DNA from 3 places in the Paenibacillus sp. S-12 genome. Region 1 is predicted to be linked to each of the others. Evidence: riboswitches for the same ligand, from Rfam matches in the RefSeq annotation. Region 1 holds a riboswitch; each other region holds the start of a gene.
What was found. Region 1 has a riboswitch for thiamine pyrophosphate ahead of NO352_RS15285 (YkoF family thiamine/hydroxymethylpyrimidine-binding protein). Riboswitches for the same ligand answer to the same signal wherever they lie in the genome.

Region 1 (7,502 bases):
GAGTTCCGCAAGGAATTGTTGAAAGCATTCATGGATCATTATTACCCGAAGAAAGATGGCGCCCAGGCTCCTCATGAGCAAGCGAAACAATCGTTGGCAGCTTTCGAGGGCATGTACAGCGACTTGCGAAATCGGATGTGGACCTCGCGTGTTCGTACTGAGAACGGCAAGCTTATCGTGAAAGATCCGCTTGGAGAGCATGTGCTCCATGAAATCGAGCCCCTGCTTTTCCAAGATGAACAAGGCGTAAAAGCTGCATTCAAGTTAAATGACAATGGCGAAGTACAGGCATTTTATTACGACCTGAAATCAGATAGTTGGGCCGAAAAATTAGCAGCACCGCAGCATTATCAGGATATCAGTGACGACCATCCGTATGCTCGGTATATCTATCACTTGCGCCAATTGAAAGTCATTGATGACAATAGCGGCGACAACCGCTTTCAGCCTGAGCAAGCAATTACCCGGGAACAGTTTATCGGTTGGTTTATCCGATGGCTTGGAGTGTCTCCATCCAAGAGCAAGCCTGCTTTCATAGATATATCCGATAGTGCGTTTGCTAAAGAAATACAAGCTGCGTATGAGTTTGGCGTCATTCAAAAGCCTGAAAGCGGCAAATTTCATCCGCGGGAATTGTTGACGCGCCAGGAAGCTGCAACTATTATATGGCGTATGGCATTCAACCACGTGGGTACCGGACCGAAAAAAGCACGGCTCGGCGGCTCCACCGATTCTTGGGCGCGGGAAGGCGTTCAGTTCGTCATCGCCAAACAATTATTTGGTCCTGAAGTTGTCCAAAGGAAAGACGGGACGTTCGACTATCGATCCAAGCAGCCGATGCTGAAGCAAGAAGCGGCAGGATTGCTATCTACATTCGCCGACAATCTATTCTAATTCAGCACAACTCCCGATCAATCTGCGTTAAGCCGCATGTTGATCGGGAGTTAATTGTTGCATACATAGAGGTGGACAAAAAATGAAAATCATACTCATCATAGACGACGAAGCCGAAATTCGGGAATTGCTGACCATCTATTTGACCAACCACGGCTATGCTACGATTACAGCCGGGAACGGTGTCGAAGCTATGACTATCTTGCAGGAGCAGCCCGTCGATTTGGTCATAGCCGATATTATGATGCCGCAAATGGATGGCTTGGAATTACTTAAAAAAACGCGGCAGAATTCGCAAATTCCGTTTCTCTTTATTTCTGCCAAATCCGACGATATGGACAAAATTTATGGCTTGCAGCTCGGGGCGGACGATTACGTGGGCAAGCCCTTCAACCCACTCGAAGTCGTCAGCCGCGTTCAAGCGCTGTTCAGGAGAATTGATTCCCATTCGAAGCCTGATAAACAGGAACAAGAATGTATCGAAATTGGAGATGTAAGGCTGAATATAAGAAGCTGCCAACTGTTCAAGTCCGGTATCCAAAAGGAATTGACATCATACGAGTTCAAGATTTTGGAGCTCCTTATGAGAGAGGCTGGCAGAGTGTTGACCAAAGCGCATATTTATGAGCAGGTGTGGGGCGAGGAATACATCGGAGACGAAAATTTAATTATGGTGTATATAAGCAAAATTCGCGAGAAAATTGAAGATAATCCGAGAAAGCCTATCTATCTCATTACAATTAGGGGGTTAGGCTACCGTTTTGAAAAAAGCAAATAATCTCTCCGGTCGACGTCCCTTGAAACGGGTGTTTTTTCGAAATTATGCAGTGATCTGCATCCTGATGATAGCAGCGATCATTGTATCTCTCCTTAGCACGAACCTTTTTATGAGGCGGTATATAGATGAATTGGTCGTTGCTAAAATTAATGGAACGGATATTTATCGATACCCTTTCCATAACATCAGCGATCATTTACTGGACAAGTACGGCGGCTGGTTCGAAATCGTGAATGAGTCAGGCGAGATCATTTTTGTCAAAGGAAACAAAGAGGACGACATCATGCATTACGAGGACGGCCAAATGTATGCCAAAATGGATGCGGAGCGCAACGATGATTCAATCTTCTATCATGCTTACCAAGCAAAAGGACCGGACGGCGAATCTTATGTATTGCTGTGGAAAATTCCTGAGCGATTATTGAAATTATCAACTGCGACAACGATCTTTGCTGCAATATTAGCTATTTTATTATTTATCCTGCTTTACTTTTACGCCCGCTATTCGGTTAGACAAGTGAAAAAGCCGCTGCGGCAAATCGTAGAAGGCATCAAGGAGATGGAACGCTTCAATTACACGAAGCGGCTCCATTATTCAGCCGAACAGGAATTCGCGGAAATACAAGATGCGTTTAACGGCATGGCTGAACGTTTGCAGCTTACTTCTGCCGAGAAGGAAACCGCCGAGAACAATAAGCGGAACATGCTGCTTCATCTGTCGCATGACTTGAAGACGCCGATTACTTCGATTTACGGTTATTCGCAGCTTCTGTTGGACAATCAGGCATTGGAAGATAAAGATATCCGCAAGTATATTCAATACATTTACGATAAGTCAGCTTATATGGCCAATTTGATTAAAGACTTATTTGAACTGGCGAAGCTGGATGACAAGCACACGGAATTGAGCAAAGAGAAAGTAAACATTACGAAATGGTTCCAGCAGCTCGTGGTGGAATTTTATCCAGAAATAGAAGAGAAGGGATTTGAGCTTGAAGCACGTATCCAGGAGGAACCGCTCTATGTCAAGATAGATAAGATTCATATGAGCCGCGTCATCACTAACTTAATTAGCAATGCACTGCGATATAATCCAACGGGAACGGTGCTTTATGTGTCATGCGAACGACTGGATAGACATGTTATTTTGCGGATCGGAGATGACGGCATTGGCGTTCAGGAGCCGATCAAGGAGCATATTTTCGAAGAATTCATTCGCGGTGATGGCCCGATTAAAGACAGTACAGGCTTAGGTCTCGCCATTTGCAAAAAAATTATAACGCTCCATGAAGGCACGATTGAACTAACGCAGGATCAGCGGTATTCTACCTTGTTCCAAATCACGCTGACCATTATGGAGGACTAGCTGCGCGCTAAACGCCGCTGCCCTTTTGCAGCAAACCCGGCATTTCATTCTTATGAGCATCTATTCCCCACTATATCACTCTTAGATTTCCGCAACGCTCACATCATCGACTGCAGATAGAACGGCGAGTAATAATCACCTTGCTCCATGATCCTCTTTACAATCCGATCATCCAGTGTATAATGTAAGCAGTCAAGCATATGAACAACGGAACAACTGCATAGTGATATCGAACACTAGGGGTGCTGTCACAAGCTGAGAGACAGCGGCAACGCTGTTAACCCTTATAACCCGAACTAGATAATACTAGCGTGGGGAAGTGTAGTCGACTGATTGATATAAGCGGTGGCTTCACCATGCACGTCTTTGCATGAAGCCACGCCGTAATCTTGTATCCTCAAGCGCAACTGCACCGACTCACGGTGCAGTTTTTTTGTTGTCTGCTGGCCCATATATTAATTTGCCAAGGAGGATATAAGTCATGAATCATTTATCTTGCGGTACGAGCCGCATCGTTGGTTGCCGCTTTTCCATTTATCCGATGAGCGATCGCTTTGTCGACATTATTTTGGGAGCGCTGCGAAATACGGACATGTCCAAGGTATGGTCCCATTCCGACGATGTCAGCACTTGGGTGCGTGGACGGAGCGAGCATGTATTCGATGTCGTACAGTCCGTTTTCTTGCATAGTGCTGCTGGCGGTGAACATGCCGTGCTGAATGCAACTTTCTCCATTGGCTGTCCAGGAGACACGCAGGGAGACGCCTTCATGAGTAAGGACGATATGCGAATGAATGCTGAACGCAATCAAGCGATTCCACTCCAGGTCGCTGCCCATTTTGCACTTTACCCGCTCGGGACGCCCGATTATATGGATACCATTTATGAAATTATCGGTCTAGCGAAGGAAGAAGGAACATTCGATGAGAGTGCACACTATGCGAGCCGCCTGGAAGGAGAAGCACAGCGAGTATTCGCTACACTCGAACATGCCTTCAATCGCGCACAAAAAACAGATAAGTCCCATGTCGTAATGACAACCACCATTTCTGCCAATAGTCCTTCAACAAAGTAATTGCTGCAGAGGAATTTTGCAACCTGCAATCTCAACGGACTCATCTGATCATCATACAAAGAAAAGAGGAATGTTCATGAATATGCGAAACAGCCAATGGAAATTGCGGGATATTGTCGTTCTCAGCTCACTGTCTGTCGTGTTTGCCGTCATTTATCTGCTCTTCTTGCAAATCGGCAATGTGCTTGTGGGCTTTATGGGGCCGATGGGCTATGAAGTGATTTTCGGCATTTGGTTCATCGTATCGATCATTGCCACCTATATTATTCGCAAGCCAGGGTCTGCTGTCATTTCGGAAACGGTCGCTGGATTGGTTGAGGTGCTCATCGGGAATGCGGTAGGCCCTATTTTAATCGTCTCTGCCTTGATTCAAGGGTTGGGAGCAGAAGCCGTATTTGCCGCAACAAGATACCGTAATTTTTCGACCAAGGTACTCATGCTTGCCGGTGTTGGTTCTGCTGTGTTCAGTTTCGCTTGGGGCTATTTCCGAAGCGGGTACGCAGCTTATTCGCTGGGACTAATCCTTGCGATGCTCTTGGTTCGCTGCATAAGCGGTGCAGTCATTTCCGGTCTCTTAGGAAAATCGATTGGTGATGCATTAGCCAATACAGGCGTACTCCGGAGCTTCCCAATTGCAAAGGGGCAGCGATAACATGACGAGCACATTGCTTCTACCTAATGAGCAAGCATCTCCAGCAACGAGGGAAGATGATATAGAACCGCACCCTAATATAGCGATTGCCGCCTTGAATGTGTCCTTCGCCTTCGAGCATGAAAGCGAGCCGATCTTATCAGGAATTGAATGCTCTATTATGGATGGAGAGACCGTACTGCTGCTCGGGCCAAGCGGATGTGGAAAAAGCTCGCTGGCTTTCTGTCTTTCCGGACTGTATCCCTATGCTATCGACAGCTTTGTGGAGGGCTCTATACAAGTATACGGCAAGCCAATTGAGCAATATGGTTCAGGCGAGGTTGCCCAGATCATCGGCATCGTATTTCAAGATTTCGAAAGCCAGTTCTGTATGCTGCGAGTGGAAGAAGAGGTTGCTTTCTGTCTCGAAAATCGCAATTGTCCTCGTACGGATATGGAGCCAATCATTTACGAGGTGCTGGAGAAGGTTGGCCTGCTCGGATGGCGCCAAGCTTACATTCATGAGCTGTCCGGTGGTATGAAGCAGAAGCTTGCGCTCGCCTGTGCCCTCGCACTTCGTGTGAAAATGCTTGTGCTGGACGAGCCGACCTCGAACCTTGATCCGTATACAAGGCGTCAGTTCGCCGCACTTATCACCGAGCTGGCGCAGAAGGAAGGGGTTTCCTTGCTGATTATTGAACATCAGTTGGATGACTGGATCGGGTTTGCGGATCGCTTGCTTGTCATGAATGAACGAGGAGAGCTCGCATTCGATGGGCTGCCTGCTGCCTATTTTGAGCAGCACGCCGCTGAGGCCAAATCACATGGCATCTGGCTTCCCCAAGCCTTCGAGCTGCAACGTACCCTTCAACAGACCGTATCCTCCTACTGCTCAGCTTCGGGGCTGACTCATTATCCTGCATTAACCGACGATGAGCTGCTGAATATGTTATTGCCTCTTTCTGCAGAGATCCAGAAGGCAGCGGTGCGTATATTGACACCAGCAAAGCCGAAGCCTTCTCAGCAGCAGCGCCGGACAGTTCTGAAAGCGGAGGGGCTTGCCTATCAGCGCCAAGGGAGATCGATTATTCATAACGCGTCGCTTACCCTGTACGAGGGGGAGTGGGCAGCGCTTGTTGGCCCGAATGGAGCCGGCAAGTCTACCCTTGCCTCCCTTCTGTCCGGATTGACTCAGCCGAGTGATGGACATATTCTGCTGCAAGATCTGCCTCTTCATCGTTATGCTGAAAGAGAGCTGCGGGCGCACATTGGCTATGTATTTCAAAATCCAGAGCATCAGTTCATAACAGATACCGTGTTCGATGAGATTGCATTTGGAATGCGGATGCAGCATGTAGAGGAAGAAGAAGTGAACACCAGAGTCGCGGAAGCATTGGCACGGTTCCGTTTAAGCAAGGTTGCGAAGGCGAACCCATTCTCCATCAGCCAAGGCCAGAAGCGCAGACTCAGCGTAGCTTCCGTCCTTACGGACAGCCAGCAGCTCTTGCTATGCGATGAGCCCACATATGGACAAGATGCTTATACATCCAAGCAGTTGATGGATATGCTGCAAATGCGTGTGCAAGCCGGGGCAACCGTCCTAATGATTACACATGATATGGAATGGGTTCAAGCGTATGCAGACCGTGTTATCGTTCTGGATCAAGGACACATTCGCTATGACGGCTGCCCTTCCGAATTGTGGACGAAACACCCGGAGCTTGTGGAAGCCTGTCATTTGCGAATGCCTATGAATTTCGCGATAGCGGAACAGTTGCAGGCGCTAATTTCTGCAAGGAAGGAAGTGGAGGGGCAGTGATTCTACGAGAATGGAATCCCAGCATCAAGGGATTGGCCATCATTGTGGCAGTTATTATGCTGTCGCTAACATTCGATCCGGTTACACCGCTCGCAGCACTTGGCTATATTATTCTTTTTACCTTCACATTAGGACGCATATCTTGGCGCAAATGGCTGCTCAGCTTCTCTCCCTTTCTCATTATGGGGATTGGCTACGTCTGGACAGCCCTCGTCTTCCCGCGTGCAGCCGATCCAGCTTCGAGCACGATCCTCTGGCATTGGGGCTCGCTCATCATTACCGCAGCGACGTTCCAGCAAGCTGTATCACTTGGTTTACGAGTGCTTATTTTCTCAGCCTTGTCGCTTATATTCATTTTGACGACTGATCCGGTGCGCTTCATGCTCAGCCTAATGCAGCAGTGCAAGCTTCCCCCGAAATGGGCTTATGGCATATTGGCAGGCTATCGCTTCCTCCCCTTCTTCAAGGAAGAGCTGCGCATCCTTCAGCACGCTCACCGAATGCGAGGCATTGAACGGGCTCAAGGCTGGAAAAATAAGCTGCGCGCCTGGAAGCGTTACGCCATTCCTCTGCTTGCTTCTGCCATACGCAAGTCAGAGCGCGTAGCAGCCGCAATGATATCCAAGGGCTTTACGGGAAGGCGCGATCGAACGTATTATACCCAGCTTCGCGTCACTTGGAAGGATTGGCTATTATTTGGCTTACTGCTGAGCGGGATCGCTCTTTGCTACCTGTTATCTTGGAAGCTTGGGTTTGTACAATGGTATCAAGGACAGTTGTGACACAGTTTGACACCCTTTTCTCGTATCGCGCATAACATAATGAAGCACACTTTGTGTTTCCTTTATCTAGCGAAAAGGAGGTCGTTCTATGCCTAAAAAGATTACGCCGAAAAAAACCGTTCCGAAGAAGATATCCTCCCATTACACAAAAAGCGTA
Region 2 (7,502 bases), on a different contig from region 1:
GTCCACATGGAACTCATGGCACAACTCTTCGCGATATTCAGCCAATTCGCCGACCATTTCGACACCAGTGAAGCCGGCGCCAACGACGACGAATGTGAGCATTTGCTTACGCAGCTCAGGATCTGTGACCTTCGTCCCGTCCATGAACATTTGGCGAATTTGCTGCTTCAACTTAACTGCATCCTCGAACGACCAGAGGGAGAAGGAATTCTCTTCTGCACCTTCGATACCGAAGAAGGATGGCTTACAACCTGTACCGATAACAAGGTGGTCGTAATTGTAGGATTTCTTTCTGCCTTGCAGCTTCTGGCCATTGAAATCGATGTTCTCGATCTCATCCAGTACAACGTCCACTTTCAGACCCGCAAAGATTTGCTTCAGGTCCATTTTGATTGCTTCTTCTTCGACACGGCATGCTGCAACCTCATGCAGCTCCGTCATCATCGTATGGAAAGGTTTACGGTCGATGAGCGTAATGCGAATGTCTTTGTCCTTCTTCAGACGCTTCGCCAGCTTTTTCGCTGTCAGTACGCCGCCATAACCGCCGCCCAATACAACGATCTCTTTCATGGTTTCACCCCGTTGTAATGCTTATTTGTCAATATTTAAAAATTGAACTATCCAATGCGAACAAGGGAGCTCCGCGAATAAAAAAGCGAGTATCTTGCTTTCCTACTGCGGAGCTTCCGAGTTATATCTATATTAATCAAGGAAGGAGTAAACTTATCTTACTTTGCTTTAGCCAAAGCTTCTTGAGCCAGTTGCACGAAGCTTCCAACGTGGATAGATACGCCGGATACAGCGTCTGTTTTGCCTTCGTTGTTCACAGCGATTGCAGCTGGATCTTGCTTAGCGATAAGTTCTTGCTCCATTTTTTCAGCTTGCTCGTGCCATTCGGAAGAAGCACCGCCAGCTTTCATACCGTATTTGCCGTCTTTAGATTGCTTTTTCTTTGTATCTCCGCCGTCTTTATGAACGCCATCCCAGTTTACAGCAGTGATTTTGCCGTCTTTAACTGTGATGTCCATTGTTTCTTTCCAACCGGATTTCTCATCGAATTCAGGAGATTCTGCATGATAGTCGCCGTCTTTCAATGTTACTTGAGCTGCGTCTTTATTAGCTTCTGTTGATGTGTTTGTTTCAGGCTGCTTTGCAGCTTCTTCTTTCTTATCTCCACAACCGGCCAACATACCTACAACCAATACTGCGGACAGTAACAGTACAAGTTTCTTTTTCATAAAGAGTCCCCACCTTTTCTTTAGTTCAAAATTACTTTGTGAAAATTATAACTAACGGATTTACAATGTCATTTTAACATTAACTCCCTCTATGTGAATGTGATAAATGTCACACTCAATGGATAAATCTTTAACTAAGGGAATCCTTGCCATGATCATTTTACATCCTGCTCATCGATAAAGCAGTGAGGTATGACAATATATTCCCTCCGTATTGTCCACAATATACGAAGGGAAGGTTGAAAACCTTTTCATACTGGATGTGAAGGAATTGCTTCCACTTAATATAGGGGACAAATAAAGTCAAAACTCACCATGCATCCACTGTGTGTTTCCTATTGGCATGAACCGCCTCTGTATGATAAAGTTATGGCTTGCGCGTATGCGCCGCGGTTCGTAACCATCCCGCGTAATCAAAACTAGGAGGAATTTCATAATTTATGTTCAACTTTACTTGGGGCATTTTGTTCATCCTCGCGAACTTTGCCTTTTTCCTAATTTGTTATCGTGCATTCGGCAAGTCGGGGCTCTATGCTTGGATTGGTGTAATGACAGTTATCGCCAATATTCAAGTCGGCAAAACAATAGAGATGTTCGGTGTTGTGATGACACTGGGCAATACAGCGAATGCAACACTGTTTATGACGTCGGATTTGCTAAACGAGAAGTTCGGTCGCAAGGAAGCGAAGCGTGCAGTATGGTTTGGATTTTTCACCTTAATTATGACGACAATCATTATGCAGATGGCTCTTCGCTTTACGCCAGAGGCGTCTGATATGGCAAATACGGCACAAGCGTCGCTGTCAACTATATTTGATTTCATGCCGCGTCTTGTTGTGGCAAGTTTAACGGCCTATTTCGTTAGTCAGTTCCTTGATGTGAAACTGTTCAGCATGGTGAAGGAGCGCTATCCGAAGGCAGGTCAGCTGTGGATTCGAAGCAACGGGAGCACCGGCATCAGCCAAATGGCGGATTCGCTCGTATTTTGTACGATTGCATTTGCCGGCATTGTTCCTTGGGATGTCTGGTTCCAAATTTTTATTACCACTTATGTAATTAAACTTATTATCTCGGTGTTGTCGACACCAATTCTATATTGGGCAAGAAGCTTCCCGGTTCGTGATGATCTACCGCGGGAGCAAGTGCAATAAGCGAAACGAGACAACTGGTTTTAATTTTCTATCCGTATAGAAGAAAAGGAAAGGCAGAAGCTTCCCTAAACCTAAGCCCAGCACCAAAGACGGCGCTGGGTTACTTGCCTATAACGACACAGGAACAAATGAAAGAGGTTCTAAAATTGGAATATTGTACCTTGTTTCACATGGAACTTTTTTCGACAAGTTTCATGTGGGTGTACGAATTTAATGCTAATGTAGGTTCTTTGGTTGTTATGTTATGCATCATTTTGTGGGTATACTCACATTGGAATTTTGCTCTTTCTCTGATCATTGTTACTGGACTTTCTGGTAGATGAGGTCTATAATTACCCATGTAAATGATAGCTTCGATAACTGCATATGCACGCTAGGGGTGCTGGAATACGGCCGGCTGAGATTGTATCCCATTAAGATACCGACCCTTACACCTGATCTGGGTAATGCCAGCGTAGGAAAGACGTTGAACCGCGTCATTATTGTTATATAAAGGTTATTGCTTATTCGCCAGCTTCGCATGAATGTGCGTTGCTTCGGACAGCATTGTCATGATGCTGCACATATGGATGAATATCGCCATACCTGTGACGCGGACATCGTATGATGCACATTTTCGCATATACGCGCAGAACGGCACACATAGCGTCCCAGATGGGGCGCTTTTTTTTGTGGATCTGAATCGTGTTGCAGGACGGCGGGACGGGAACTTGCTCATCCATACATATACGATCGAGCGGATCGTCCAACTGGTGAATGCGGCAGGCGTTATCGAAGCATCTTATGATTTCATACCGACTCTCTACTAGAGCGGGGCAAGAGAAGGGGGATTCATCATATGCAACGCACACGCTTGGAACGAGGATTGATGCTGGCGCTCATCATTATGATGACGTTTGCGCTTACTGCTTGCGGCGGCAAAGGACAAGAAGCGGGACAAGGAGACCAGACATCGGGAAATCCAGCACAAGAGCAAGGAACGAATCAGAATAAGGCGAAGGAAAAACGCGATGTGAAGATCGTGCTCGACTGGACGCCGAATACGAATCATACAGGGTTATATGTAGCTAAGGAGAAAGGCTTCTATGAGGAAGAAGGGCTGAATGTCGAGATTTTGCAGCCAAGCACAGGCGCATCTGATGCGATGATTGCATCGGGAGAAGCGCAATTTGGAGTTAGTGTTCAGGAAGGCATTACGATGGCTCGACAACAAAATGTTCCGATCGTGTCGATTGGAGCGATCATTCAACATAATACATCCGGATTTGCTGCGCCGAAGAGCAAGAACATCAAGTCGCCGAAAGGCTTTGAAGGGAAGACTTATGGCGGTTGGGGCTCTCCAGTCGAAGAAATGATTATTCACACAATTATGGAGAAGGATGGCGGCGACTACAGCAAGCTGAAGAGTGTCAATATGGGTAACGCCGATTACTTTACAGCTGTGAAGAAGGATATCGACTTCGCATGGATTTTCTATGCATGGACAGGTATTGAAGCAGAGCTCCGCGGTGAGCCAATCGATATGCTGTATGTGAATCAATACGCGAAGGAATTAGACTATTACACGCCTGTTCTATCCACAAGCGAGAAGCTAAGTAAGGAAGATCCTGAATTGGTTAAGGCATTTATGCGAGCAACGTCCAAAGGCTACCAATTTGCAATCGACAATCCAGAGGATGCGGCGAATCTGCTGCTTAAGGCTGTGCCGGATTTGAACAAAGATCTGGTTATTGCCAGCCAGAAATGGCTGAGTCCGAAGTATAAGGACGATGCGCCTCGATGGGGTGAGCAGAAGCGCGAAGTATGGGCGAATTACATGAATTGGCTCGTAGAGAACAAATTAATGGATAAGAGCATCGATGTCGACAAGGCATTTACGAATGACTTCTTGCCTGCTTCATAAGCACAACGTTACGAAGAAATCGGCAAGGGGCGCGCAGGCGCCCTTTTGCTGTATATGAATTTCTATGTATCCGATGGTGATATGCAATCGAGGAGGAGAATCGAGATGGCGAATAGCTTAGTGAGCATTCAGATCGTTCCAAAGACGAAAAATGGGGAAGACGTAATTCCTTATGTGGATCGCGCAATCGAAGTGATTCAAGCATCAGGCGTGAAGTATCAAGTAAATCCACTAGAAACTACGATGGAAGGCGAGCTTAGCGAGCTATTCCGCATTATTGAGGATATGAACAAGGCGATGATAGAGATGGGAAGCAACAATGTATTGTCCCAAATCAAAATTGTGTATAAGCCTTCCGGCATTACGATGGACGAATTGACGGTGAAATACCGGCCATGAGTAGGAGTCGACTTACGAAGATAGGGCCTCCGCTTATAGCCTTTGTTCTCTTTCTTGCGATATGGCAGGTCGGAGTCATGGTATCGGGCATTGAGAAGTGGATGCTGCCCAGCCCGCTTGATATTTTTCAGGAGGCAATCAGCAATGGGGGCGGGCTGCTTATGCATACGTGGGCGACCGTTCAGTTGACCCTAATTGGATTCTGCGTCGGAACAGCAGTCGGGCTGCTGCTCGCATGCGCGCTTCATCCGCTGCCATGGCTGAAGCGGGCCATTTATCCGCTGGTGATTGTCAGTCAGAACATCCCGACAATTGCGCTATTGCCATTGCTTATGATCTGGTTCGGTTTCGGTCTCATGCCGAAGATTGTAACGATCACGCTTGTTTGCTTTTTCCCGGTATGTGTGGCAACACTGGATGGTCTTGCGCAGACGGATCGTATGATGGTGAATTACATGCGCATGGCGGGCGCAAGCCGGGCCCAGCTGTTCTTGAAGCTGGAGCTCCCACATGCGCTGCCGTCGGTCTTCTCTGGTTTAAAGATCGCAGGCACGTATAGTGTCATGAGTGCGATTATCTCGGAGTGGTTGGGGACAGACAAGGGGATCGGCTATTACATGGTTCTGCAGAAAGCGGCATACCGTACAGATCGGATGTTCGTGGCGATAGCGGTTGTGATTCTGTTGAGCTTAGCCATGTTTGGCCTCGTGTGGGCAATGGAACGGCTGCTCATTCATTGGCGCCGCGACGATAAGCAGCGGTGAAGGGGGAGCATAATGATGATTACAAGGAATGAACAGCAGTCGTCTGATCGCATTCAAGGGGAGCGACTGGGTGAGCCTCTTCCAGAGCGGGAGCAAGCAGCGCTTGAATTGCGGGATGTTAGTATGTCTTTCGACGGTCGTGCCGGGAAGCTTCACGTGCTCGATCATATCTTCATCGATGTGCAGCCAGGTGAATTCGTCTCGATTATCGGCCCGTCTGGTTCAGGGAAGAGCACATTATTTCATCTCATTGGCGGACTGCTTCGCCCATCAGGAGGGGATATTCTTGTACATGGGCAGAACGTTGTCGGGCAGACAGGACATATTAGCTATATGCCGCAGCAACCTGCATTGTTTCCTTGGCGTACGGTAGAGGATAATGTCATTCTCGCTCCGGAAATTGCGGGCAGGTCGAAGAAGGAGTCTCGTGCGGAAGCGCGCCGCTGGCTGAGCAATGTGGGCTTGGCTGGTTATGAACGCTCATATCCTCACGAGCTGTCAGGCGGCATGCAGCAGCGTGTAGCCTTCCTGCGTGCGATGATGAGCCCGCATGAGCTGATGCTGCTCGATGAACCTTTCAGTGCATTGGATGCCTTAACGCGCAGTGATATGCAGCGCTGGCTGCTTGAACTCTGGGAGAGGAACCGCCGTTCAGTGCTGTTCATTACACACAGCATTGAGGAGGCCTTGCTGCTGTCGGATACGATATATGTATTATCCAATCGCCCGGCACGAGTACTGGAGCGGGTCAGAGTACCGTTCGCCCGGCCGCGGACGGAGGCACTTGCTTCTGAAGCCGAATTCGTGCACATGAAGCGGGAGTTGTCGGAACTGCTGCGCCGTGTACAGTCGGTGCCAATTACGAAGTAATGTATAGAGCTGTCCCTTCATGGGGGGCAGCTTTTTTGGTTCAGTCAGGATGTTTTCATAAGCTCAGTTATTAGATATAGCTGGAGTGGGCTGATTATTGCACAGATAGTGCAAGTCACACACATTGTCTGGAATGACCCGTTGTTCATTTTCTGGTGGAAAAAGTTATATGCAAGGCTTATAATTAAATCTCGTTAGACATGGATGACTGCATGTCTGTACCTATTTGTATAGAGATGATGGTTTGTCCTGAGGAGGAATGAAATCGAATGATTACGAAGGAAAGCAATCTGCGGATGGTCGTCGCCGGCCTGCTGCTCGGCATTTTGATGGCAGCGATGGACAATACGATTGTGGCAACGGCGATGCCGACGATTGTACGCGAGATGGGCGGCTTCAATTTTTACGTGTGGGTAACCTCTGCGTACATGGTTGCTACGATGGCGGGTATGCCAATTTTCGGAAAGCTGTCTGACATGTACGGCCGCAAGCGGTTCTATGTGTTCGGTCTGCTTGTCTTTTTGCTCGGCAGTGCGCTGTGCGGTACTGCAGACAGTATGATTCAGCTTGCAATTTATCGAGCGATTCAAGGGATTGGCGGCGGTGCTGTCATGCCGATCGCATTTACGATTATTTTTGATGTTTTCCCGCCTGAGAAACGGGGCAAGATGACAGGATTATTTGGTGCGGTCTTCGGCATATCAAGCGTGGCAGGGCCGCTGCTTGGCGCATACATTACTGACTACATCGGCTGGGAATGGGTATTCTACATCAACCTGCCGCTTGGTCTTATCTCCTTGTGGTTCATTATGCAATTCTATAAGGAAAAGGCTTCCACGAAGAAGCAGCGCATTGACTGGGGCGGAGCCATTACGCTCGTAGTGGCAGTAGTCAGCTTTATGTTCGCGCTGGAGCTTGGCGGCAAGGAGTACGCTTGGGATTCGGCAGTTATTTTAGGTCTATTTGCTACATTCCTTGTGTTCTTAATTGCCTTCCTGTTCATTGAAACGCGGGCGCAGGAACCGATTATTTCGTTCAGTTTATTCAAGCGCCGCTTATTTGCGGCAAGTCAGGGTGTCGGGTTTTTCTATGGGGTATCGTTCGTAATCGCTACGGTATATATCCCACTGTTCGTTCAATGGGTATATGGAGGTTCTGCCTCGGATAGCGGTCTCGT
Region 3 (7,502 bases), on a different contig from region 1:
AAATTCATGTGATGCAGGAGGAAGGCAATGCATTTCTGTTCGGCTTCAGTATTCTGTCTGAGCATCGAGGCAAAGGATACGGCCGTTGGGTGCTGGAGAGCATGATTCGGCATATTCGGGAGCATCAGCCGTCCGCCATGATCGAATTAGAGGTTGCAGTCGAGAATGATAGGGCGCTTGGGTTATATACGTCTTGCGGCTTCCAAGTGCGCAATGTGAACGACTATTACGTATTAGAGCTGGCGTCCGAGCCGGCCGAACGGTCGTCAGATAGCTGCATGGTTTAGGAGTCTATTACATGTAAGAATAAATCGGATGATCCAAAGAGTATCCGTCCAGCTAATGAATACGGAAGAAAAAGCAGTGTGGCACAGAAATTGAAGTGCTGCACTGTTTTTTTGTTGTCTAATGAGAAAAATTAGCAGGTATTATTCTGTGCTCGTGTTGTCTATTTAAGGAACTTGTAAGAATGGGGTAAGAAAAAAGAGAATTCTGCCATGTACGATGTAATCAAGACAAAGAAATGAATTTTCTTATAGGAAGGATTTGATTGTGCATGATATCCGCCTTGGGCAACAAGATGCTGCAATCGCTGTGGATGACATGGGAGGCTGTATTCGAAATGATTACTCCTCTGCGGAGCGTATATCAGTCTCAGTACGGAATATGCAAAATTGTCGTTCGAACACATCGGGGCTCCTCTATTCGCTGTGAGGATGGAACCTGTATTCATAAAGGGGATTATGTCTGTGAGATCCATCTTGATAATCGGGAGGTGCTGGAGCTGTCACGTACGGTAGGTGCGGATCGTGCAGCACTTGTTACGGCGCGCAGGCTGCGCGATGCGCTGAAGCATATCGGCCATGCGGTTGACACGAAACCCGAATTAGCGAAGGTGAGGGCACTGACGGGGATCACTCTGCTTCATCGCGGCATTATTCATGGGTTAGGCTTCGAGCTGCATCCATTGGAAACGAAGTGGATGAATCAAGTATCCACCATATATCTGCGCTTGCTGCTGCGCATGCTCAACCCGGATGGCGCCAAGCGGCTGAAGCAGCAGCGTTCCAAGCTTGTGCCGAAGATGCTTATGATGACAAGGGGAGCTCTTGTGAATCGATATGCGAGTGGGGGGAAGGTGTAACATGGATAATATCATAGCTGGGGTTCTATTATTAGTAATCATCATATATATGGGGCTTCCTTTTTTGCTGACTCGAATATGCGGCTGGGGCGTATTCCGCAAGGCGAGACGGAAGCGGGCACGTCGACATATTGCATTTACGTTCGATGATGGTCCTGATCCGGACTATACGCCAGAGCTGTTGGACTTGCTGCGCGAACGGGGCGTGAAAGCAACCTTTTTCGTTCTGGGCAGCAAGGCGGAAAAGTATCCGGAGCTCGTAAAACGCATGCACGAGGAAGGCCATCAGATAGGCATTCACAATTATACGCATATGCCAAACTGGATTATGAGTCCACGAAACATTCGGCGTGAGCATGTGGAGCGTTCTGCGGATATTATCGAACGCATTACAGGCGAGCGCCCAACCTTCTATCGCCCGCCGTGGGGGATATTGAATATCGGAGATTTGTTCCTGCTGCGCAAATCTTATCGGGTTGTGCTGTGGTCGATTATTGCGCGGGATTGGAAGCTGGATACAGGGAAACGCAACTTGCGCAAGCTGCTTTCCGAACGCATCGAGCCAGGTGCGGTCATTGTGCTGCATGATAGCGGCGATACATTTGGCGCTGACAGGGAGGCACCCAAGCAAATGATCACGGTGCTGCGAGAAGTGTTATCCGAGACGAATCAACGTGGATTGAAATGTGTGCGCACGGATGAGTTACTGAAGCTTGAGCATGCAATGTAGAAGGGACGGGATTTAAAGGCAGTAAAGTCAAAAAGCAAAAAGAATCCGCCTACCAGCGGATTCTTTTGCTTTTATTCGTAAAAATTACTAAAAAATCGGTTCAATATCGATTCGTTTCATGGACTTACTGGAGATTAAAAATGGTTCGGCAAACTTTCTCGTAATCGAGTCAGCCAGTTGCCCTAGAAGCTAATATTTTGGCGGCTTGGTATATATTTTCCGCATGGGTAATGGCAGAGATGACCGCGACCCCATCTGCACCTGCTTGTATTACATGTGGCGCACGGTCTGCCGTTATGCCGCCAATGGCTACGATCGGCATGGATGTTAGCTTTGTTAGCCGCTGAATGATTTCAGTGCCCTGCGGCTGCTGTGCATCTTCTTTGGAAGCAGTCGGATAAATCGGCCCTACGCCAAGATAATCGGCGCCCAGTTCTTCTGCCAGCCGAGCCTCGGCTGTAGAATGAACGGATACACCGAGGATTTTGTCGCCGATACGTTCCCTGACTTGGGCCGCAGGCTCGTCGTCCTGACCGATATGAACTCCGTCCGCATTCAAGGCAAGTGCCAGTTCCACATCATCGTTGACGATGAAGGGGACGCCGTGCCTTCTGCATATCGCCTGGATACGTCTTGCAAGATCTTCCTTTGCCGCAAGCCTCGCCGCCTTAGAGCCTTTTTCCCGGAACTGGATCATCGTTGCTCCTCCGCGTATGGCTTCCTCGACAACCGATGCCGGGTCTGTCTTGCAATTGGAGCTGCCGAGCACGAGGTACAGCCGCAAATAGGAACGCATGCGGCCTTCGTCAATACGGCTTTCTATACTTGTCATCTGACCACCCCATCCTTCTGCCGCTGCCGATATGCCCAGTGGTTTGTCGGGCCGTTGCCGCCGCCAAGACTAAGCGTCTCCTCTATTGCTGCCTGAATATAATGACGCGCAGTACGAACCGCTTCGTTGGGAGCAGCGCCTTTCGCGAGCTCTGCCGCAATAGCTGCCGAATAGGTGCATCCCGTGCCATGAGTATGCTTGGTCGTGATTCTCCGGTCTTCCAGCATTGTAAAGCAAGTCCCGTCAAAGAACAGGTCAACGGCAAGCTCGGTAGTCATGTCATGGCCGCCCTTGATGACGACCATTTTGGCGCCCCAATCGGCAATTTTCGTTGCGGCCTCGCACCGATCTTGCAGGGACACAATCTTCATTCCCGCAAGCGCTTCTGCCTCCGGGATGTTCGGGGTGACAATCAGCGCGAGCGGCAGCAGGCGGCTCTTCATGGCCTCAATGGCCTCTTTCTCGAGCAACTGCGCGCCTCCCTTGGCAATCATGACCGGGTCGACGACAACGTTGTTCCAGCCGAATGCTTCAAGACGATTCGCCACGGTCTCAATGATGTCTGCGCTGAACAGCATGCCTGTTTTGACAGCATCAACACCGATATCTTCTTCGACGGCGTTCATTTGTTCGGCAACGGCTTCAGGAGGCAGTGGGTACACACCATGAACGCCGAGCGTGTTCTGTACCGTCACGGCCGTAATCGCTGACATGCCGAATACCTTCAGCTCTTGGAATGTCTTGATGTCGGCTTGAATGCCGGCGCCTCCTCCGCTATCAGAGCCGGCAATCGTCAATGCTCGTGCAACCGTCATAGCCATACCTTCCTTCTTGCAGCAGCTTGGCGAGGGGTGATAGTCGAGGTTGCCGTATCGAACTGGCCGATTTCAGACAATGCATCAAGAAATGCGGTCTGGAAGCTGCCGGGCCCTCGGTGGCCAGCCGTTCGATAGGCTCTTGCGGCTGCGCACCCATAATAAGACATCGCTGAGGCTCCTGCCAGCAATAAATCAGATTCTATCGCGGCAAATGCCCCGATTACAGATGTCAGCAGACACCCGCTTCCCGTTATGCTCGTTAACATCGGATGACCGCCCGCAATGATGTAGCCCGTTGTACCGTCCGTAATGACGTCCTCTTTTCCCGAAATGGCAACGATTGTGCCAAACCGCTCGGCTGCCCGCGCAGCAAGATCGAACAACGCTTCCGGGGTGCGAGGGGATGCTTGGGACTCTACGCAATCAACGCCCTTGATTGCGCCGGCTTCACCCATTAACTGGGCAATTTCCGCGGCGTTGCCGCGCACGATCGAGACGCGCAATTCTTTTAACATGTTCAGCGCTGCCTTCGTCCGATAAGGCGTTGCGCCTGCACCTACCGGATCGAGAAGAACCGGAATGCCGTGCACATTCGCCGATCGACCTGCGATAAGCATAGCTTCTATCATATCTGCATGGAGTGTACCAAGGTTCAGCACGAGCGCGTCTGCTGCCTTAGCCATGTCCGCGACCTCTTCCTTGGCCGAAGCCATCACAGGGGAGGCGCCAATGGCAAGCAAACCGTTGGCGGTAAAGTTGGCGACGACAATATTCGTAATATTATGGATGAGGGGGCGTCGTTCCTTAATGCGCAGGGGGAGGAGCTGCATGCCGTTCATCCTTGCTTCACCTCTGCCTTCTCCGCCAAGCGTACCGGCCAGTCCTCTACTTTATAAGCCATGTCCCAGAACATATATTCCAGCTGGCAACTGGTCAGAAAATGCTTTTTCAGCTGCTGCTTGCGTGCTGGTGAAAACGGCATTACCCATTCATCCAGCATGCGGCGCATCTTATCCGTAATCCCGCTGCCGAGGTCTCCATAGAAATGAATCCACTCATAGAACGGATGTGTCTCATCCGGATTCACTTCTTTTAGCAAGTGTTGTCCAATCTCCACATATGTCCAAGGGCACGGCAGCAAAGCTGCTATAATATCTTCCAATGTGCCCTCGTGAGCGACGGTCAGCATATGGGACACATAATGGCTTGCGGATGGAGCAAGCGGGTAGCCTTGGAGTTCTTCGAACGTCACGCCTGCCACGTCGCAAAAATTACGATGGGGGTGTGTCTCGCTGTTCAGCACAAACGAAATTTGCTCGTTGAAAAGAGCCATAGTATCACGGTTGTCGCATTTGGAAATCGCAATGCCATAAATACGAATAAAGGCGTTCAAATATTCAAAATCCTGCTTGACGTAGTGGATCAACTGCTCTTTCTTAACCGTACCCTCAGCAATTCCCCGAACGAACGGATGCTCCATGATTGCCCGGTATATCGGCTCCGCTTCGTTTCTCAGTTCCTCCGTAAATGTAAGCATGAACAGCACCTCCGCATGATTGGATAGTGGATGAATGCAAACTGAAATCTGGACAGGGAGCACTTCACGGCAGCAAAAAAAGCCGCCCCGAAATGGAGCGGCTTCATCATGTCAGCATAAAAAAGCTATGAACTGGCCGTCTCCACTTCCCTCCGCCGGTATTACCCGGATCAGGTTCAAAGGGTCCAAAAATTCTTGTCTCAGCCGCCGATTGCGGCTCCCCTAGTGGATTTCATATTAAATTCATCTACTAGTTACTGTATCTTCCATTTTATATTTTGTCAAATGATGGGCTGTGTGAATGGTGCAAGTTCCCGTTAACTGCTAGTTATGGAGGAAGAGAGGGGTGCTGCTGCTATCCATTCAATATTCACGTAATCGCGTCTCCAATTGTTCGGCATGGGGTGATCGCAAATGACAGCCGTTGCTTGGTTCAAGTCGCAAATTCGGCATAACTGATTGACTCCCAGTTTCGTATGGTCGCCAAGCACGTATACGTACTTGGATTGTTGAATCATTAGGGTCGAGCAAAACGACTCTTCCATGTCATAATCGCTAATTCCCGCAGGGGTAATGCCTGCGCAAGAGATGAATGCTTTATCAAAATGAAATCGTGTCAACAACTCGCAGGTCATAGCTCCGGCAATCGACTTCTGCTCGGGATGAGCGACACCCCCAAGCATGATGACCTTGCCTTCAAATAACTTGGCTTCCTGTCGCTCCATAAGCAGCTCCGCGGCAGGTATGGAGTTCGTCACGACGGTGACGCCGACGACTCCTCGAATTGCCCGCACAAGCTCGATCATCGTCGTGCCTACATCAATGACAATCGTATCTCCGTCTTGAATGAGTGCGGCGGCAGCTTCCCCGATAGCTCTTTTCGCCGCTTGCTCCATACTGCTCTTTTTACCGAATCGAGGCTCTATCTGCATATGGGAAAAGGCAATGGCTCCGCCGTATACTCGTTTGAGCATTTGCTTCGTTTCGAGCTCGTCAAGATCTCGTCGTATTGTTTCTGGCGTGACCTCCAAGCTGCTGGCCAAGGAAGCAACCTGTATTTTGCCATGCCGCTGTAGCTGCTGCAAAATATGCTGTCTACGTTCTTCAGGCAGTAGCGTCATGAAGCGGAATCACGTCCTTCGGATGCAGATACACTGTCGTTGTCGCACCTACGCTGATCCAATCGGAATTCCGATGAATTTGATCGATGACGACATGCTCTCCATGCACGCATAATTCCATGCGCATAATATTGCCAAGCATCGTCACGTTGCGCACGATTCCCGTTACGGCCAACCCGCCAACGAGCGGCTGCCCGGAGAACGTCTCAGGTCGAATCGCATACAGCTTGCTGCCTGAAAGGCTGTACTCCGGTGCAATCTGTCCCAGCGTTTTGGCACTCCATACGTTGTAGCTGCCGATAAAGCGTGCTACGAACTCGCTGCTCGGTTGCGTATAGATCTCTTGCGGAGAACCGTGCTGCGCAATATTTCCTGCATTCATGATGTAAATATGATCGCTTACCGCCATCGCTTCTTCTTGGTCATGCGTAACGAGCACAGTCGTCATATTCAGCTCGCGCTGAATGGAACGAAGCTGTTGCTGCAGGTTTTTACGAATTTGGGCGTCCAAGGCACTAAGCGGTTCATCCAGCAGAAGTAACTTAGGCTTGGTAACGAGTGAGCGGGCAAGTGCGACACGCTGCTGTTGTCCGCCAGAGAGCTCGCGCGGGAAAGACTTCTCTTTGCCTTGCAGTCCGGTCAGTTCAAGCATTTCGCCAACTGCACGGCGGATTGCATCAAGCGGCATTTTCTTCATCGTTAAGCCGAATGCGATATTATCAGATACCGTCATATTCGGGAACAGAGCGTAAGACTGGAACACCATGCCGATTTCCCGATCCTTTGGCTCGACAGCGGTGACATCCTTGCCGTCGATATGAATTGTTCCGCTATCCAATGGGGTTAATCCAGACAGGATGCGCAGCAGTGTACTTTTACCGCAGCCGCTAGGGCCAAGCAGGGTAACCAATTCACCTTTTTGAATATGCAGGTCGATGCTGTTCAGCACCTTTTGTTTATTGAATGTCTTGGCAACTTGGTTCATCTGTACATAGCTCATTTTAGGAAGCCTCCTTGCTTATCATAGCTGGGGTAGTCGGAACGGGATTATTGAAGGTATCTTCAACTGGCTCTGCGAATGGCTTGGATGTCCGCCCGGTCAGCTTTACGATCCATGCGCTCAATATGGCCATCAGAATGAAATAGGTAACAGTAATGGCGCTTGCAATATGTCCGCTCTTGTTGAGCTGAGCATATAAATAGAGCTGCATCGTCTCAAAACGTCCGCCGACCAATATGTTAATGAGGACGAACTCTCCAAACAGAATCGAGAAGGAGAGGAGCGCGGATACGAGAATGCCTGGCATAATGTTCGGCACG

Region 2: another riboswitch for thiamine pyrophosphate. It lies ahead of NO352_RS20460 (hypothetical protein); the one in region 1 lies ahead of NO352_RS15285 (YkoF family thiamine/hydroxymethylpyrimidine-binding protein).
Region 3: another riboswitch for thiamine pyrophosphate. It lies ahead of tenA (thiaminase II); the one in region 1 lies ahead of NO352_RS15285 (YkoF family thiamine/hydroxymethylpyrimidine-binding protein).

The regions. Positions count from the first base shown of each region.
Region 1 is NZ_JASIUF010000015.1:163,550-171,051, forward strand. Features, by position in the region: gene NO352_RS15270 (serine hydrolase domain-containing protein) at 1-894, shown strand, start outside; gene NO352_RS15275 (response regulator transcription factor) at 977-1,672, shown strand; gene NO352_RS15280 (HAMP domain-containing sensor histidine kinase) at 1,656-3,038, shown strand; TPP riboswitch at 3,267-3,373, shown strand; gene NO352_RS15285 (YkoF family thiamine/hydroxymethylpyrimidine-binding protein) at 3,520-4,113, shown strand; gene NO352_RS15290 (ECF transporter S component) at 4,190-4,765, shown strand; gene NO352_RS15295 (ABC transporter ATP-binding protein) at 4,767-6,563, shown strand; gene NO352_RS15300 (energy-coupling factor transporter transmembrane component T family protein) at 6,560-7,345, shown strand; gene NO352_RS15305 (hypothetical protein) at 7,434-7,502, shown strand, end outside.
Region 2 is NZ_JASIUF010000022.1:95,580-103,081, reverse strand. Features, by position in the region: gene NO352_RS20475 (FAD-dependent oxidoreductase) at 1-570, opposite strand, end outside; gene NO352_RS20470 (FMN-binding protein) at 729-1,238, opposite strand; gene NO352_RS20465 (queuosine precursor transporter) at 1,679-2,389, shown strand; TPP riboswitch at 2,755-2,868, shown strand; gene NO352_RS20460 (hypothetical protein) at 2,941-3,198, shown strand; gene NO352_RS20455 (ABC transporter substrate-binding protein) at 3,228-4,292, shown strand; gene NO352_RS20450 (thiamine-binding protein) at 4,398-4,691, shown strand; gene NO352_RS20445 (ABC transporter permease) at 4,688-5,455, shown strand; gene NO352_RS20440 (ABC transporter ATP-binding protein) at 5,471-6,325, shown strand; gene NO352_RS20435 (MDR family MFS transporter) at 6,595-7,502, shown strand, end outside.
Region 3 is NZ_JASIUF010000019.1:28,531-36,032, reverse strand. Features, by position in the region: gene NO352_RS18950 (GNAT family N-acetyltransferase) at 1-287, shown strand, start outside; gene NO352_RS18945 (YkoP family protein) at 557-1,144, shown strand; gene NO352_RS18940 (polysaccharide deacetylase family protein) at 1,146-1,874, shown strand; gene thiE (thiamine phosphate synthase) at 2,044-2,706, opposite strand; gene thiD (bifunctional hydroxymethylpyrimidine kinase/phosphomethylpyrimidine kinase) at 2,703-3,527, opposite strand; gene thiM (hydroxyethylthiazole kinase) at 3,518-4,363, opposite strand; gene tenA (thiaminase II) at 4,360-5,061, opposite strand; TPP riboswitch at 5,192-5,295, opposite strand; gene NO352_RS18915 (DeoR/GlpR family DNA-binding transcription regulator) at 5,379-6,182, opposite strand; gene NO352_RS18910 (ABC transporter ATP-binding protein) at 6,166-7,182, opposite strand; gene NO352_RS18905 (ABC transporter permease) at 7,184-7,502, opposite strand, start outside.